4 regions of the Sporosarcina sp. FSL K6-2383 genome follow, and region 2 is predicted to be linked to each of the others. Evidence: riboswitches for the same ligand, from Rfam matches in the RefSeq annotation. Region 2 holds a riboswitch; each other region holds the start of a gene.
What was found. A riboswitch is a leader RNA that binds a small molecule or an ion and turns the genes downstream of it on or off. The one in region 2 is predicted to bind S-adenosylmethionine.
Positions count from the first base shown of each region.

Region 1: it holds a riboswitch for S-adenosylmethionine, as region 2 does, so the genes downstream of both, metH (methionine synthase) here and MKZ10_RS01970 (cyclase family protein) in region 2, are expected to answer to the same signal.
Region 3: it holds a riboswitch for S-adenosylmethionine, as region 2 does, so the genes downstream of both, MKZ10_RS03970 (O-acetylhomoserine aminocarboxypropyltransferase/cysteine synthase family protein) here and MKZ10_RS01970 (cyclase family protein) in region 2, are expected to answer to the same signal.
Region 4: it holds a riboswitch for S-adenosylmethionine, as region 2 does, so the genes downstream of both, MKZ10_RS16105 (methionine ABC transporter ATP-binding protein) here and MKZ10_RS01970 (cyclase family protein) in region 2, are expected to answer to the same signal.

Region 1 is NZ_CP152017.1:242,793-246,985, forward strand. It holds gene MKZ10_RS01390 (hypothetical protein) at 1-1,159, opposite strand, end outside; gene MKZ10_RS01395 (histidine kinase) at 1,278-1,463, opposite strand; SAM riboswitch class I at 1,630-1,736, shown strand; gene metH (methionine synthase) at 1,837-4,193, shown strand, end outside.
Region 2 is NZ_CP152017.1:360,644-364,836, reverse strand. It holds gene ureG (urease accessory protein UreG) at 1-294, shown strand, start outside; gene MKZ10_RS01985 (urease accessory protein UreD) at 329-1,093, shown strand; gene MKZ10_RS01980 (hypothetical protein) at 1,129-1,521, opposite strand; gene MKZ10_RS01975 (acyl-CoA thioesterase) at 1,612-2,088, shown strand; SAM riboswitch class I at 2,191-2,303, shown strand; gene MKZ10_RS01970 (cyclase family protein) at 2,409-3,146, shown strand; gene MKZ10_RS01965 (5-methyltetrahydropteroyltriglutamate--homocysteine S-methyltransferase) at 3,387-4,193, shown strand, end outside.
Region 3 is NZ_CP152017.1:745,007-749,199, forward strand. It holds gene pepT (peptidase T) at 1-25, opposite strand, end outside; gene MKZ10_RS03955 (lysoplasmalogenase) at 63-725, opposite strand; gene MKZ10_RS03960 (DUF2187 family protein) at 912-1,133, opposite strand; gene MKZ10_RS03965 (glycerol-3-phosphate acyltransferase) at 1,373-1,996, opposite strand; SAM riboswitch class I at 2,230-2,345, shown strand; gene MKZ10_RS03970 (O-acetylhomoserine aminocarboxypropyltransferase/cysteine synthase family protein) at 2,482-3,771, shown strand; gene MKZ10_RS03975 (alpha/beta fold hydrolase) at 3,809-4,193, shown strand, end outside.
Region 4 is NZ_CP152017.1:3,182,768-3,186,960, reverse strand. It holds gene MKZ10_RS16130 (acyl-CoA dehydrogenase family protein) at 1-531, shown strand, start outside; gene MKZ10_RS16125 (arsenate reductase family protein) at 609-968, shown strand; gene gcvH (glycine cleavage system protein GcvH) at 1,044-1,427, shown strand; gene MKZ10_RS16115 (toprim domain-containing protein) at 1,503-1,844, shown strand; gene MKZ10_RS16110 (thioredoxin family protein) at 2,049-2,348, shown strand; SAM riboswitch class I at 2,403-2,508, shown strand; gene MKZ10_RS16105 (methionine ABC transporter ATP-binding protein) at 2,632-3,657, shown strand; gene MKZ10_RS16100 (methionine ABC transporter permease) at 3,650-4,193, shown strand, end outside.

The DNA of each region.
Region 1 (4,193 bases), 120 kb from region 2:
AATACGTTGCTTCACCCGTCCGACCATCCGTCAAGGCATAACCAAGCATCGAATCGACGCCTTCTTTCGGACTTGTAAAATCAGTGAAGTAAAACATATGACCATTCTCGTCAAAAATCGGACTCACATTAGCTTCGGTCCCTTCATCTGACGGCAATTTCACATCTTTTTTCCCGAATACCGAATTCCAGAATCCGTGAACATAGTTACCAAAATAACTATTTTGTAAACTAACTGCTTCAGGCGAAACAGCACCATCGATAAATGCAGGTACATCCGCAAGTGCATATTTCGCCATCTCTCCCGTCGCCGGATCAACCACTACAATCCCTTGAACATCAAAGCCGTTGCGTGCCGTAATAAAGTTCCCGTATGAGCGGATATAATAAGGCACTCCTTCATTATCAATTTCTAGCTGGACATCCCCGTAGAAAATGAGATTCGGCATTTCCATCCGCATATGACGCTCCACTTGCTTGTGGAAAAACGATGAAGGCGTATAAGTCATTTCAACCTTCACGAATTTCGGATTATCTGCCGAATCAGTCGCACTCATTGTGAAATACCCAGGTGTTGTTTTCCCAGCCCACCACTTGAAAAGACCCGAAAATTCAACAGGTGCGATGTAGACAAAATCATCGCCAACTTTTTGAATTTGTAAATTGCCTAATTCATAATAACTCGTATTCGGTACTTGACCGAACGCTTTCTTCATCTTGTTACGTGCAAACTTCGGCGGCACACTTGCCGGTGTTTTCGTTTCATCAAACGCTTTGATTTCCACCTGCTGATCCATCTCGACAGCCTTGTATTTCTGATCTGCGTTGAATAAAGGCGCGCTGAGGATATAAGCACCGAAAGCAATTGCTCCTAGTAATAAGACAATCTTAAATTTGCGGTCTTTACTCCCCGCAACAACTGCGCCCAATAAAGTGACCACGAGTAGCGGACCCCATAATGACGTCCAGTTGCGATCCATATTGGTTAGATAATAAAAGGCAAACACGAGTATTGTACTTACAACAGCAGTGCTAGCCACAGCCGCGACCTTGTTAAAAGAAACCGGCTCTTTCGTCTCCTTTTTGTTCAACACAAACGGGACAATAATTAAACTTGACACAATCCCTGTAATGATTGAGAAGATAAGTAAATTAATCATCTAAAACACTCTTTTCTATAGCAAAGATTTTTTTCACATATCTCTTATACGATTAGACTATAGAATCGTTTCACTTTTCACGAAAAAACCACCAGCAAAATTCGCTAGCGGTCTCTTTTCATTTATTCTTCTCTTCATCTTTTGGAAATAAAAAGTAAGCTAAAATTCCACTGACGGCCATTGCACCTAGCGTAATATAAATGCGAGACATAGGCGGGACCTCTTGGTGGTTCTTGTTCAACATCATAATACTAACCGTCCCGACAATCATCATGATGGGAATAATATATTTAAATGCTCTCAACTCGTTCACCTTCTGTTTGTCATATTATCTTCATCTTACCATAGACTTTCTAGCTTTCTACAAAGGATTGCTTGACGGAAGCAAATTATAACGTTATGATAATTTCAATTATTCAACTTTATCCAGCGAGGGTTTGCCTCCGGCGGATTTCACAATTTCATAATTATTCTTATCAAGAGAAGCAGAGGGAACTGGCCCTATGAAGCTTCAGCAACCTGCCTATATGGACTGGTGCTAATTCCAGAAGAATCCCCGTGGTTCTGAAGATGAGAAGGGACAACTACGTAAACTCGTAAAGCCTTCTTTATTTGAAGGCTTTTTTTATTTTCTTAAAAGCTACAAAATAATTGATGTAAAGAGAGAGTGATGAGCTATGCCGAGACACCCTATTGAAGAACAACTACAGAAAAGAATACTTATTATGGATGGCGCAATGGGAACCATGCTACAAAATGCCAACCTTTCTGCCGAGGATTTCGGTGGTGAAGAATACGATGGCTGTAATGAGTATTTAAATATCGTAAAGCCCGATGTCCTAAATCGCATTCACCGCGAATATTTGGAGGCTGGCGCAGATATCATCTCCACAAACACATTTGGCGGAACACCCATTGTTCTCGATGACTATGATTTGGGTGAACGAGCACATGATATTAACTTCCATGCTGCGCAAATAGCTAAAAAGTGTGCGGAAGACTTTTCTACACCTGAATGGCCGCGTTTCGTTGCAGGTGCAATGGGCCCAACGACCAAAACATTATCCGTTACAGGCGGAGCTACATTTGATGGCCTGACACAGGACTTTTATATACAAGCAAAAGCATTGATCGAAGGCGGCTGTGATTTGCTATTGATGGAAACGAGCCAGGATATGTTGAATGTCAAAGCCGGCACATTAGGGATCAAGCGTGCATTTGAGGAAACAGGACTAGAATTACCTGTTATGATTTCTGGAACAATTGAGCCAATGGGAACAACATTAGCTGGTCAAAGCATTGAATCATTTTATATTTCAATCGAGCATATAAAACCACTATCTGTTGGCCTGAACTGTGCAACAGGTCCGGAGTTCATGACAGACCACCTTCGCTCACTATCAGACCTAGCCACAAGTTATGTCAGTTGTTACCCAAATGCTGGGCTTCCAGACGAGGAAGGTCATTACCATGAATCACCTGAGTCTCTCTCTAAAAAACTACAAGGCTTTGCTGATAAAGGTTGGTTAAATATCGTAGGGGGCTGTTGCGGAACAACACCTGAGCATATCCGTGCGATTCGTGAAGTAGTCGCTGATAAAAAGCCGCGCCAAGGTCCCGAAACGATTCACGGTCATGTCGTATCGGGTATTGAACCAATACTGTATGACGACTCTATGCGTCCGCTATTAATTGGCGAACGAACAAATGTTATCGGGTCTCGGAAATTCAAACAGCTAATCGTTGACGGCAAATTTGAAGAAGCATCCGAAATTGCGCGTGCACAAGTAAAAGGTGGCGCACACGTCATTGATATTTGTCTAGCTAATCCAGATCGTGACGAGTTAGAGGATGTCACAAAATTCATGAAGGAAGTTGTCAAAAAAGTGAAAGTGCCTCTCGTCATTGATTCCACAGACGAGAAGGTTATTGAAGAAGCATTAAAATATTCACAAGGGAAAGTCATCATTAACTCCATCAACTTGGAGGATGGCGAAGACCGCTACGATGCTGTAATGCCACTTGTCAAAAAGTTTGGTGCAGCTGTCGTTGTTGGGACAATCGACGAACCTGGAATGGCGGTTACGCGTGAACGGAAACTCGAAGTTGCAGAGCGTTCTTATGATCTTCTTGTCAATAAATGGGGACTATCGCCAGAAGATATCATTTTCGATCCACTTGTTTTCCCAGTCGGTACAGGAGACGAGCAATACATCGGGTCTGCCGTAGAAACGATTGAAGGTATTCGTCTCATTAAAGAAAAGTTACCACGCGCCTTGACGATTCTCGGTGTCAGTAACGTGTCATTCGGTCTGCCCCCTGTCGGCCGTGAAGTATTGAATGCTGTGTATTTATATCACTGTACGCAAGCAGGTCTCGACTATGCAATTGTCAATACGGAGAAACTAGAACGCTATGCTTCTATTCCGGAAGCCGAAATTAAAATGGCCAATGATTTACTATTCAACACAACAGATGAAACGCTTGCCGAATTTACTAATTTCTATCGTGGCAAGAAAAAAGAGAAAACAGAAGATGATATTCCAAAAACCGTTCCAGAACGCCTAAGCTATTATATCGTCGAAGGAACAAAAGAGGGCTTAATTCCTGACTTGGAAGCCGCCCTCGAGATGTATGATGCACCCCTTGACATCATTAATGGACCATTGATGGCTGGTATGGCTGAAGTGGGACATTTATTCAATACGAACAAACTAATTGTTGCAGAAGTACTTCAAAGTGCTGGTGTGATGAAAGCATCCGTGGCGTTCCTCGAGCAGTTCATGGATAAAGCCGAGGGTGACACAGGTAAAGGGAAAATTGTTTTAGCGACTGTTAAAGGTGATGTCCATGATATCGGGAAAAACTTAGTAGAAATCATCCTAAGCAACAACGGCTTCACAGTCGTTGATATTGGTATTAAGGTGACACCTTCAACACTGATTGACGTCATTCGAAAAGAAAAGCCTGATATTATCGGCTTGTCTGGATTACTCGTCAAATCTGCCCAACAAATGGTGCTCACCGCCCAAGA
Region 2 (4,193 bases):
GCTACGTTTAGTCCTGAGCTTGTGGATGGCTATATTTATGTCATCGATGTTGCAGAAGGTCAGGATATTCCACGAAAAGGCGGACCTGCGTTGACGCGATCTGATCTTTTATTAATTAATAAAACGGATTTGGCTCCGTATGTTGGGGTGGATCTTGAGATTATGGATAGTGACACGAAGAAAATGCGTAATGGTCGTCCATATATATTCACAGATGTACGAACACAGAAAAATGTTGATAAAGTGGTCGATTGGATCAAGCATAGTATGCTACTAGAGGGTGCGGGTGCTTAATCCATCCCGCGCTATCCATCATGGAAAATTGGACATGGCATTCGAACTAAGAAGAGGATATACACGGATGCCGCATGTTTACCAGCAGCCTCCATTGAAGGCCAGTCGGGAATTATACGAAGGAAAAGACCCGACTGCAACGGTCTATATTATGGAGTCGTCTGGTGGGATGGTGTCGGGAGATCGCAATGATATTACGGTGAAACTTGGGCCGGATAGTCGAGTGCGGTTGACGCAGCAATCGGCGTTGAAAATCTATCCGTCGCATACGGGGGATACTTGTCATTTTACAATTGAGGTCGACCTTGCGGAACGTTCACGTTTGGAGTGGATGCCCGAGGTGCTGATTCCGTTTGTTGACGCGAAGTTTCAAGTGAATACAACGTTGCGCGTCGCGTGTGATGCAACGGTATTATGGGGTGAAATTGTTGCGCCGGGGCGTGAAAAACGCGGTGAGATTTTTGATTATCAATCATTTCGGTCGAATTTTAAGATTTTCGTAGAGGATGAGTTAATTGCTTTTGACTCGCTACATTTTGCGCCGCGTGATGCTGAGCTAGGTGGGATTGGCCTCCTTGAAGGCGCGATGTATGTCGGCTCCATTTGGCTTGTTTCTCCGAATGTCGTTAATGTTGATGTGCGTGCATTGCAGGAAACGTTGCGAGTTGAAGAAGGGCTGAAGGCTGGCATGACGCGGCTTGAAGGGAATGCAATTCATTGTCGATGGCTCGCGGTCGATCAGTGGAAGATGCAGGAAGAGATGAAGCGTGTTTATGCGCTACTGGCGGGAATGGTGTAAGAGGACACTCCAATAGGAGATGTCCTCTTTGGATTTTACTTCGATGACTTTTTCTTATTCCATACTTTTACCAAGAAATCCATAAACCAAGTATAAAAGAACATGGATCCAACTAAGACAATGGCGACGTAAATATACTGCAAGAAGCCAGGGATCGTATGTTTTTGAACGAAACTACTTGAAAACCACATGACGACTACTAGCGCAGCAATCAGTACAATCATACCGAGTGCATATATAAACATCGTACTTCGCGGTGTATTCTGAAGCGTTTTTCGAATCGTTGTTCGAAACTTTATGGCTCTCACAAGTAGATAGAAAAATAACACAAGTGATACGTAATCACTTGCAGTAAATAGTAAAATGAAACCGATTATTAGGAAGAACCAAGTAATTCTTTCATAGTGTTTTTCGATAAAAGTCGTCATTGAAATTCCTCCAATAGGTGTATACTATATTTACGGAATAGATACGGGAAAAGTTCCCTTTATTCATAAAAAACAGGGGGAGAGAGTAATATGAAAAAAAATAGACCTATGGGCCAATCGCGCACCATCCAGACAAAGCTGGTTTTGCCGCCCGATACGAACCATCTGCAAACCATTTTTGGGGGACGAGTCCTTGCCTATATCGATGAAATTGCTGCAATTACGGCAATGAAACATTCGAATACAGCAGTCGTTACGGCTTCAATCGATTCAGTTGATTTCATGTCATCTGCGCGTGTCGGTGATGTGTTAGAGCTCGAAGCACTTGTCACATCAACTGGGCGTACATCGATGGAAGTATTTGTGTCCGTTCATTCGATGAATTTACTGACAGGTGAAACGAAATTGACGACGGAGTCATTTTTGACGATGGTTGCTATGGATGAAAATAATAAACCAACTCCTGTACTGGGAATTTATCCGGAAACAGAAATTGAAAAGAGTTTGTTTGAAACTGCGCCAGCACGCCGCGAGCATCGTAAATTACGCAGTGAAATGAAGCACTAAATCTACAACATTAGTTAGTTAATTTTAAAAATTTTATATCTTTACTGTTGACATTCTATTCAAAGGACTGTATTGTACTATTTACCAACTGAATACGTAACTTTCTTATCCAGAGAGGTGGAGGGACTGGCCCTTTGATACCTCAGCAACAGACTTTTTTAGTACTGTGCTAATTCCAGAAGCCAAGTGTAATGCTTGTAGCTTGAAGATAAGAAGAGCAAATAGCGATCATGCCAAAACCTCTTCTTTTTAGTATAGAAGAGGTTTTTTTGTTCTATCTGGAGACTAAAGTTACCTTCATAAAATAAGGAGGAATGTTTATGTCGAATGAATTAATCAATGCAATTGCGTTATTAAAACAGAAAGAGTGGGTCGATTTAACACATACTTTTGGACCCGACTCGCCCCATTTCTCAGCCTTTGATGCGGCTGAATTTACAACATTATTTGATCATGATGATGGATTTTTTGCACAGAGCTTTACATTTGCGGGACAGTACGGTACGCATATCGATGCACCCATTCACTTTGTGCGTGATACAAGATATTTGGATGAATTAGGTTTGAAAGAGTTAGTTTTACCACTCATCGTTATCGATAAATCAAAGGAATCCGCTACTAATCATGATTTTACATTAGCGGTTGAAGATATTTTAAAATTTGAAGAGCAGTATGGCCGAATTGAAGCAGGTACTTTCGTCGCGCTGCGCACAGATTGGAGCAAGCGTTGGCCGGATAATGAGGCCTTTTGTAATAAAGATGCCGACGGCAATAACCGCATACCCGGTTGGGGACTTGATGCTTTGGAGTTTTTATTCGAAGAACGACAGGTGAAAGCAGTTGGACATGAAACGTTCGATACAGATTCAGCCATCGACTTTCAAAAGAACCAAGCGTTGCTAGGCGAATATTATGTGCTAGAACAAGATACTTACCAAATAGAATTATTAACAAATTTAGATAAACTGCCTGCTAAAGGTGCAGTCATTTTCAATATCGTTCCGAAGCCAGAAAAAGCATCAGGATTCCCGGTACGCTCATTCGCGATACTGCCATAATAATGAAAAAAGGGCTGCTCACTCGTGTCCCTATTCAAACAAAGCAAGCAGATCCGCTCATTCGTGTTTCTGCTCAAGCGAACTAAACAGGGTTGCCCATTTGTGTCTCTGTCCTAACAAAACCAAGCAGGTCTGCTCATTTGAATGCCTGTCCAAAGATAAGCAAATAGGAGCGCCCATTTGCGCTCTTATCATAAAAAAATCAAAATTGACTACTAAAAATAGAAAGAAGGAATAGACATGACAACTCAATCAACTACTGTAACGAAAGCGCCATTCAGAGCGGATCACGTAGGAAGTTTACTACGTCCAGATAATTTGCACCAAGCACGTAAAGATTTTAAAGAAGGTGCGATTACAGCACAACAATTACGTGAAGTTGAAACACAGGAAATTAAACGAGTTGTCGATAAACAAATTGAAGTTGGGTTGGAGCTTGTGACGGACGGCGAGTTTAGACGTACGTGGTGGCATTTAGATTTTATGGAGCATTTAAACGGATTTGAAGGATATGTTCCTGAAAAAGGGTATACATTCGATGGTGTTGAAACGGAACGTTACGATGTTCGAAACACGGGGGAAATTTCCTTTAATCCTAATCATCCGTTCATCCAAGACTTCGTGGAATTCAATGAAATCGTGGGCGGTCGTGCAGTAGCGAAACAGACAATTCCAAGTCCGAACCAACTCTTCAATGCTGGTATTCGTGATGAAAATATTTATCCGGATATCGAGGAGTATGCGAAAGATATTATTCAAGCGTACAAAGATGCACTGAATGCATTTTATGAAGCGGGTGTACGTTATTTGCAATTGGATGATGTGTACATTGCAGGACTTTCTGCTCCGGACATCCCGTTCAACGACAGTGCGTATTCAAGGGAACAACTGATTGATCTAGCGCTCCGCGTCATTAACGGCGTGTTGGAAGGAAAGCCGGAAGATTTAGTCGTGACAACACATCTATGCCGCGGAAACTACCAATCGACGTGGGCGTTTGAAGGAAGTTATGCACTTATTGCGCCAACATTATTGGCAAAAGAAAAA
Region 3 (4,193 bases), 380 kb from region 2:
GGCGCTCAACTAATATCTCTTTCATATCTGAAAATACCTCCTGTGATAAAAATCTGATACAACTATCTTATCAGATTGTTCCGGTTTACGGAATACTTTACAACCCGACTACCGATACTCGCTGCAATGAAAACCTGCGCGGCATAATAGGAGACCATGACAAGTGCATCACGATATGGAATCGCGTAAACAAATCGGTCAATTGCAAGAACAGAATCTGAAAAAATGAAAAGAAGTGCACCGACAATGGCAAGTGGCAAGCGTGTACGAATCGCCATCCATCCCATTGTTGTAATGACACAAATATAGGCGATAATGGCAATGCCGAGCACGGTTTGGCCAGTCGTGAATTGTGAACCGGCCAGCCAAATGGCCATACCGATACCATACAGAAGAAGTGGAATGGCGGCCCAAATGGGCATATGCTTTCGGGCCATATGACGAAATGCAATAATGTAAAAAATATGTCCGATGAAAAACGTAATGAGTCCAATCATGAACCAATAGAGGACGCCGTCTGCAATCATGCAAACAAAAAGTCCCAAAATGACAATACGTTTATATGTGCGAGAAAATAATGATCTGGTTGTTAGTGCAAACAAAATGATAAGTGCCATCGGAATCAGTTTCATGAAAATCTTGAAGCCGACTGGATCTGATGGGATGAGGAAGATATAGATAGCCCCCATAATCGTAATAGCAGCCAGTAATAGTTTTTGAATCATTCGTGCAACCCCTTTCACTAGTATCTTTCGAGAAATAGGAAAGAAAATCCTGCTTGAATGATAGAGTTCTGTTGAAAGGTAGCTAAGTTTTCAAATTAGGTAGTCGAGTTTGCCCAAAGCTTCCGTGAAATAAAAAATTACCTACCACTAGAAAGACTTCCTAGTGGCAGGCAATTAAAAAAATCGTCAGACGACTGAATAGTTCTTGTGTGCAACAACTGTCAGATTGGATGCGGCACCAATGAGTTCGGCATCCTTCGAAGAAATCTCCACAATGACAGAGTTTTCGAGAATTTTAAAAATAGTACCATTAACTTCATGGTCATTACGGACAAACGAAATCTTTTCATCGATTTTGCGCGCTGCGACAAAATCCGATACATCTTTTTCCTTGCGTGGAAAAGCCATTCGAATTCCCCCTAGTGTTTATTTTCATCATGCCCTCAATCAATTAAAAAAATGCTTAGGTCAAACCCTAAGCGTGGCATAAAAGACGAAACACAACTCAACGAAAATGATAGATCACAAGTTGTCTACTAACTAGTATACCATATTTTGACGAAATTTGCAGAAATGCTGTTTCCGTCAGATTCAGAGTGCCTTCCATTTTGTAGTCAACGCTAATAATTTAAATCTTTCATTGACAATCATTTCTTTTTAAACACTGCTGAAACTCGCTTCTCACTACCTTCTTTCATCCGTTGGAAATTTTCGATATGCTTCCAAATCGCAAGTATGAATAATACAATTGCGATGACGATGGGCCAGTAACCTTCTGACCAAAATGCCAAGGTCAAGAATGTCACGTACAACATCAAAACGCCAAACACCAGAAAGTTAGTCGTAAGTGCTACGACTACTAACAACGCAAAACCAACGAGACCGAAACGCCAATCGAGTGCGAGTAGAACGCCGATAACTGTAGCAGTTCCTTTGCCGCCGTTGAACTGCATGTAAAACGGAAAGTTATGTCCAGCGACTGTTGCGGCACCTACCAAAAAGAGTAGTAATGCGACATCATTTCCCGGCAATTCCGCATTCACAGAAAAAAAGTGTACAAGTAGTACAGCCAGCGCACCTTTTCCAATATCAATCGCTGCTACAAGAGCACCAAACTTTTTCCCTAACACAATCGTAGCATTCGAAGCACCTGCATTTTTGACCCCAGTTTCTTTTAAATTAACTCCTGAAATCTTCGTTGCAACAACCGAGCCGTGTAAGCATCCGATTAAATATCCACACAGTAGCACTCCTATAACCCACAACCACATACCAATTCCCCCAAACTAGTGAAATTACTCTATTGATTCCGTCTGCTCTCCAGCAGGAGGCATCCCAAAGCGCCAAGCGTTGTTGGTAAGATTCATTATTTCAACTTGTATAATCGTTATTATAACATCTTAGAGTAAATGTAAGTTTCTGAAAAAACTTTCAATAAACACTTGACATTGTATTAAGAATTCGCCTATACTACTTCACAAGATGGAAAACTAAATCAATCAAACTCTTATCAAGAGCGGCGGAGGGACTAGGCCCTGCGATGCCCGGCAACCGGCAAGTGACTAACTTGCACAGGTGCTACTTCCTACAGATTCGTGTAAACGGTCTGAAAGATAAGAGGAGGAATAAGCGAAAGCGTAACCCTCTTCTTAGCGTTAAGCGAAGGGGGTTATTTTTTATTCCTAAAAGAATATCCCCGACGCCTCCGCACGTATTCAAAAAATATCCATCTAAAAAACTACTGGAGGTAATGACAATGACAAAACTTCAACCCGAAACACTTCTTCTACATGGTGGCCAAGAGCCAGACCCGGTGACAGGATCACGCGCGGTGCCGATTCATAGAACAACCTCTTTCGTATTCCGTGACACAGAACATGCACAAAATTTGTTCGCTTTGAAGGAAGCGGGTAATATTTATTCTCGTATTATGAATCCAACGGTCGACGTTTTTGAAAAGCGTGTAGCTCTATTGGAAGGTGGAACGGCGGCAGTTGCATTATCATCAGGAATGGCAGCTATTGCGTTTTCGATTTTAAATATAGCAGGTGCTGGCGATGAAATCGTAGCTGCGAGTAATTTGTACGGAGGTACTTATAATTTATTCGCAGTATCACTGCCACGCTATGGCATTAACGTAAAATTTGTGGATGCGACGGACCCTGAAAACTTCCGTGCAGCCATTACAGATAAAACAAAAGCGATTTTTGCTGAAACAATTGGTAATCCAAGCCTTCATGTGCTTGATATTGAAGCAGTTGCGAATATCGCACATGACAATGGAATTCCACTACTTATTGATAATACATTCCCATCACCTTATGGTTCGAACCCTATTGATTTTGGGGCAGACGTTGTTATTCATTCTGCAACGAAATGGATTGGTGGACATGGAACGTCTATCGGGGGTGTCGCGATTGACTCTGGGAAATTTGATTGGACACAAGGAAGATTCCCTGGTTTCACAGAGCCAGATGAAACGTACCATGGTATTCGTTATGGTATTGATGCAGCGGGTGCAGCATTTGCGACGAAGTTACGCGTTCAAGCGCTTCGTGATTTCGGACCATGCTTGAGTCCGGATAATGCATTTGCTTTCTTACAAGGACTTGAAACATTACATTTACGTGTGGAAAAACATAATGCCAATGCGCTTAAAGTGGCAGATTATTTGAAGCAACATCCGTCAGTGGAGTGGGTAACGTATACGGGTCTTGAAAATCATCCTTCAGCTAACAATGCGAAAAAATATTTGAAAAATGGTTTTGGTTCAATTATCGTCTTCGGTATTAAAGGTGGACGCGAAGCGGGTCGTAACTTGATCGATAATGTTAACATTTGGTCGCATGTTGCGAACGTTGGAGATGCAAAATCACTTATTATTCATCCGGCTTCAACAACGCATCAGCAGCTATCCGCAGAGGGACTTGAAGAAGCTGGCGTCAAAGAAGAATTGATCCGCCTATCAGTTGGACTGGAAGCGGTAGAAGATATTATCGCGGATCTTGCACAGGCCATTGATAAGGCAGTTCCAGTCAAAGCATAAAATTATACCCGATAAAATAACAAGGAGCGTGACGGGCATGGGGACAGGATTTGTGAACATTGGAAGCTTACAATTGGAGTCGGGCATTATGCTAGAAAATGTTCAGCTAGCCTATGAAAGAATAGGTAGACCAGAGGCACAAACTGTCCTTATTTGCCACGCATTGACGGGAAATCATGAAACCATTGGAACGGATAAAAATCCAGGCTGGTGGAGTGGCCTTGTAGGTCAAGGGAAAAGTATCGATACCAATCAATTCTCGGTCATCTCGTTCAATGTGCTTGGAGGATGTGATGGATCGACGGGACCGTCATCTATCAATCCATCTACCGGGGCACCTTATGACGAGTTATTTCCAGAAGTGACCATTCGGGATATGGTACATGCGGAGCGCAAAGCGCTAACGGTACTAGGAGTAGATC
Region 4 (4,193 bases), 850 kb from region 2:
TTCCTGAAAAAAGCAATGAAAGGCGAATTGCCACTTCTGCAACAAGCGCAAGCATTGCAAGAAGAGTTGCTCATGATGATGCCAGAAGAAGTTGGTGACGAAGCATTGGCACAAGAGAAAGTACTTGTGAAAAATGCGAAGAAAATTGGTCTGTTGGTAGCAGGTCTTGCTGCACAACGTTTCGGTACGAAATTAGAAGCTGAGCAGGAAGTACTTGTGAACATCGCGGATATTGCCAACAATATCTTTGCTATGGAATCAGCATTGCTACGTGCAGAAAAAGCAGTAGCACGTAACGGTGAAGAAAAAGAGCAACAGAAGATTCTTTACACACAAATCTTCTGTCAAGAAGCATTTGAAGATATTGAAAGAGATGCAAAAGAAACACTATTTGCAGCAGTCGATGGCGACAACCAGCGCATGATGGTTTCTGCACTACGCAAATTGACACGCTCAAATCCATATAACATCATCGCGAAAAAACGTGAGGCTTCGGTGAAATTGATTGAAGCTGAAAAGTACATCGTTTAATCGTATACAAATCATCCAGGTGCCAATAGGTGTCTGGATGATTTTCTGTTATAATTGCGATAATGGAGGTGTTGGATATGGGACTTACATATTACGGATATCCGAAATGTAGCACGTGTAGAAAAGCAAAGGCTTGGCTTGCAGCGAACGATTTGAATTTTCAAGAGGTCAATATTGCTGAAGCTCCCCCTTCGGCAGAGGAACTAAGTAAAATCATTACAACGTCCGGACTAGAATTGAAGAAGTTTTTCAATGTCAGTGGGATGAAATACAGAGAACTTAATTTGAAAGACAAACTACCGGAAATGTCAGATGATGAGAAAATTAGTTTACTTGCATCAGATGGTATGTTGATAAAAAGGCCACTTGTTTTCGGCGATGATAAAGTGACAGTTGGATTCAAGGAAGAGGAATTTGAAAACGTTTGGACAAAGTGATTCCTTCCTTGTTTTTATGAACTAAATATGCGAATATTGAAGTGAATGAAATTATATATTTGGAGGGGTTACGGAATGAGCACACCAAAAGATCTGCGTTATTCTGAAGAGCATGAATGGGTAAAAGAAGAAGGCGGTAACTACCGTATTGGAATTACACATTTTGCACAATCTGAACTTGGCGATATCGTTTTCGTTGAACTTCCATCTGTAGGTGACGACATCAAAGCAGACGAGCCTTTCGGAAGCGTTGAATCCGTTAAGACAGTATCGGAACTTTATGCACCAATTAGCGGTAAAGTAATTGAAGTAAACGAAGGTCTAGAAGATAGCCCTGAATTCGTGAATGAATCTCCATACGAAAATGCATGGATGATTGTTGTTGAACCATCTGATGCATCTGAATTGGATGCATTAATGTCCGCTGAAGCATACGAAAAAATGACAGTCGGAGAATAATGTAATCTAACTAAACGCCGGTCTTATCACGGCGTTTTTTTGAACCATAAAAAATGAAGCGTGGGAGGATCCTTTGTGCTATATGACAGAGTGATTGTTGTTGAAGGGGGCCAAGATAGAAAACGTCTTGCACGAATTCTGGCTGAGTCCGTTGATATCATTTGTACGAACGGGACAGTTAGCTCCTATCGGCTGGAAGAATTACTGGAACCTTATGAACAACATGAGCTGTATGTCTTTGTCGATGCGGATGAATCAGGTGAGCAGATTCGAACATTAGTCAAAAGGGGATTCCCTAACGCGATTCATTTATATACAGAAAAAGTTTATAAGGAAGTGGAAACGACTCCATACAAAGTGCTTGCAACAATATTACTGGATGCAAATTTTAACATACACCCCGAATTTTTGACTTGATTCGGCAGGAAGCCCAAATTCCCTGCCGAATCAAGTCAAGCCTCCGGTGGATGTCACAAATTTTGAAGGGAGTTAATTGCAGGCAGTCTAAGTTCGCGACGTCCTGTCGCAACGACTGCATACCCACGTCCTGTGGGCACAATTCAAAATTTGGACGCAATTACGCCGAGGCGTAATTGATTATAAAAGGATGGTTTATAAACAATGGAAACATGGACACGTGAACAATGGGAAGCAACTGTGAAAGAGTCAGACGTTGCGGTATATTATCTCTATACACCGATGTGTGGGACCTGTGCTGTCGCATCGAAAATGATGGAAGTTGTGTCAGTAATGAAGCCAGACTTACCAATTGGGAAAGCGGATTTGAATTACGTACAAGACTTGGCGATGGATTATGAAATCGAAAGTGTTCCTTGCTTACTCATTCAAAAGGATGGCGTTGTGCAGCATAAAATCTATGCATTTCAGTCAGTTCCTTATCTACTTGAAAAAATAAGTTGACATAGTTTGAGAAGCTATGCTATACTTCGTTTTAACATTTAATTGAATAGGTCGCTCTTATTAAGAGAGGTGGAGGGATAGTGCCCTTTGAAGCCCGGCAACCGTCACGAAAGTGAAATGGTGCCAAATCACACAAAGCATTTGCTTTGGGAGATGAGAGATTGGACGAACGTTTATTTATGATAACGTCAAGCCTTTCTGCCCGTCTGCAGGAAGGCTTTTTTATATTTTCGGCTTTATATTATCAACATAGTGTAAAGAAAATGATCCAGAGGTGAAAGAAATGATTCATTTATCAAATATAAATAAACGATACGGTGATGGATCAGCTAGTATTACAGCTGTCAAAGATGTATCGCTTGAAATTGCTGATGGCGAGATTTTCGGAGTCATTGGTTATAGTGGGGCAGGAAAAAGTACGCTAATTCGCTTGCTGAATGGTCTTGAAATGCCTACATCTGGCACTGTGCAGATTGGGAAGTTAGAAATTTCAGCTATCAAGGGAAAAGAACTAAGGGAAGCACGACAAAAAGTAAGTATGATTTTCCAACATTTCAACTTACTATGGTCTAGAACTGTTAAAGAAAATATCGCTTTTCCGCTGGAAATCGCAGGAGTACGAAAAGTAGACCGTGAAAAGAAAGTGACAGAGCTGATTGAACTTGTAGGTTTGGCTGGTCGTGAAAATGCCTATCCATCCGAATTATCAGGCGGTCAAAAGCAGCGTGTGGGAATCGCCCGCGCGCTGGCAAATGACCCAGAAGTTCTGTTATGTGATGAAGCAACTTCAGCCCTTGATCCAGAGACAACAGATTCAATTCTCGATCTTCTAACGGGTATTAACGAACGATTAGGCTTGACGATTGTGTTGATCACACATGAAATGCACGTCATTCGTAAAATTTGCCATCGGGTTGCAGTCATGGAAGCGGGCGAAGTTGTCGAGTTGGGAGATGTCCTAGAAGTATTCCAATCACCGCAAGCGCCGATTACGAAACGATTTGTTTCTCAAATAACGGAGCCGGTAGAAGTGAAGCAGGCATTGGCGCATATTAAAGAAGAGGTATCTTCTGGTACGCTTATCAAGCTTGTATTTGTAGGGGAACGGACAGAACAGCCCGTTTTGGCAGGCCTGATACGTAAATTTGATGTAGATGTGAACATCGTTCAGGGGAATATTTCACATACGCATGGCGGGGCATACGGTTCGTTAATCCTTCAGCTTGTGGGAGATGAGGGGACCATTAAAGAAGCCATTCGTTATCTTCATGAAAAAGATGTGCAGACAGAGGTGATTAGTAATGATTGAAACCCTATTTCCGAATGTGGACTGGCCGAAAATGTGGGAAGCAACAGTTGAAACTATTTATATGACAGTATTATCTACATTTTTTACGTTAGTAATCGGATTAGTGCTAGGTGTCCTTCTGTTCCTTTCAAGCCCTGGACAGCTGTGGGCCAATAAGTTCGCCAATATTGTGACGGGGGCATTCGTCAATATTTTTAGGTCGATACCTTTTATTATATTAATTATTTTACTGATTCCCTTTACGAAGTTCCTACTAGGGACGATACGTGGACCTGATGCAGCATTGCCTGCACTTATTATTGGAGCAGCTCCTTTCTATGGAAGAATGGTATTAATTGCACTTCAGGAAATTGATAAAGGCGTCATCGAAGCTGCCAAGTCGATGGGAGCGAAAACGCGCACAATTATATTCAAAGTTCTATTACCTGAGTCGATGCCTGCGCTTGTTTCGGGCATTACTGTCACATCTATTGCACTCGTCGGCTATACGGCAATGGCGGGAATCATTGGAGCAGGTGGTCTTGGAACGCTAGCGT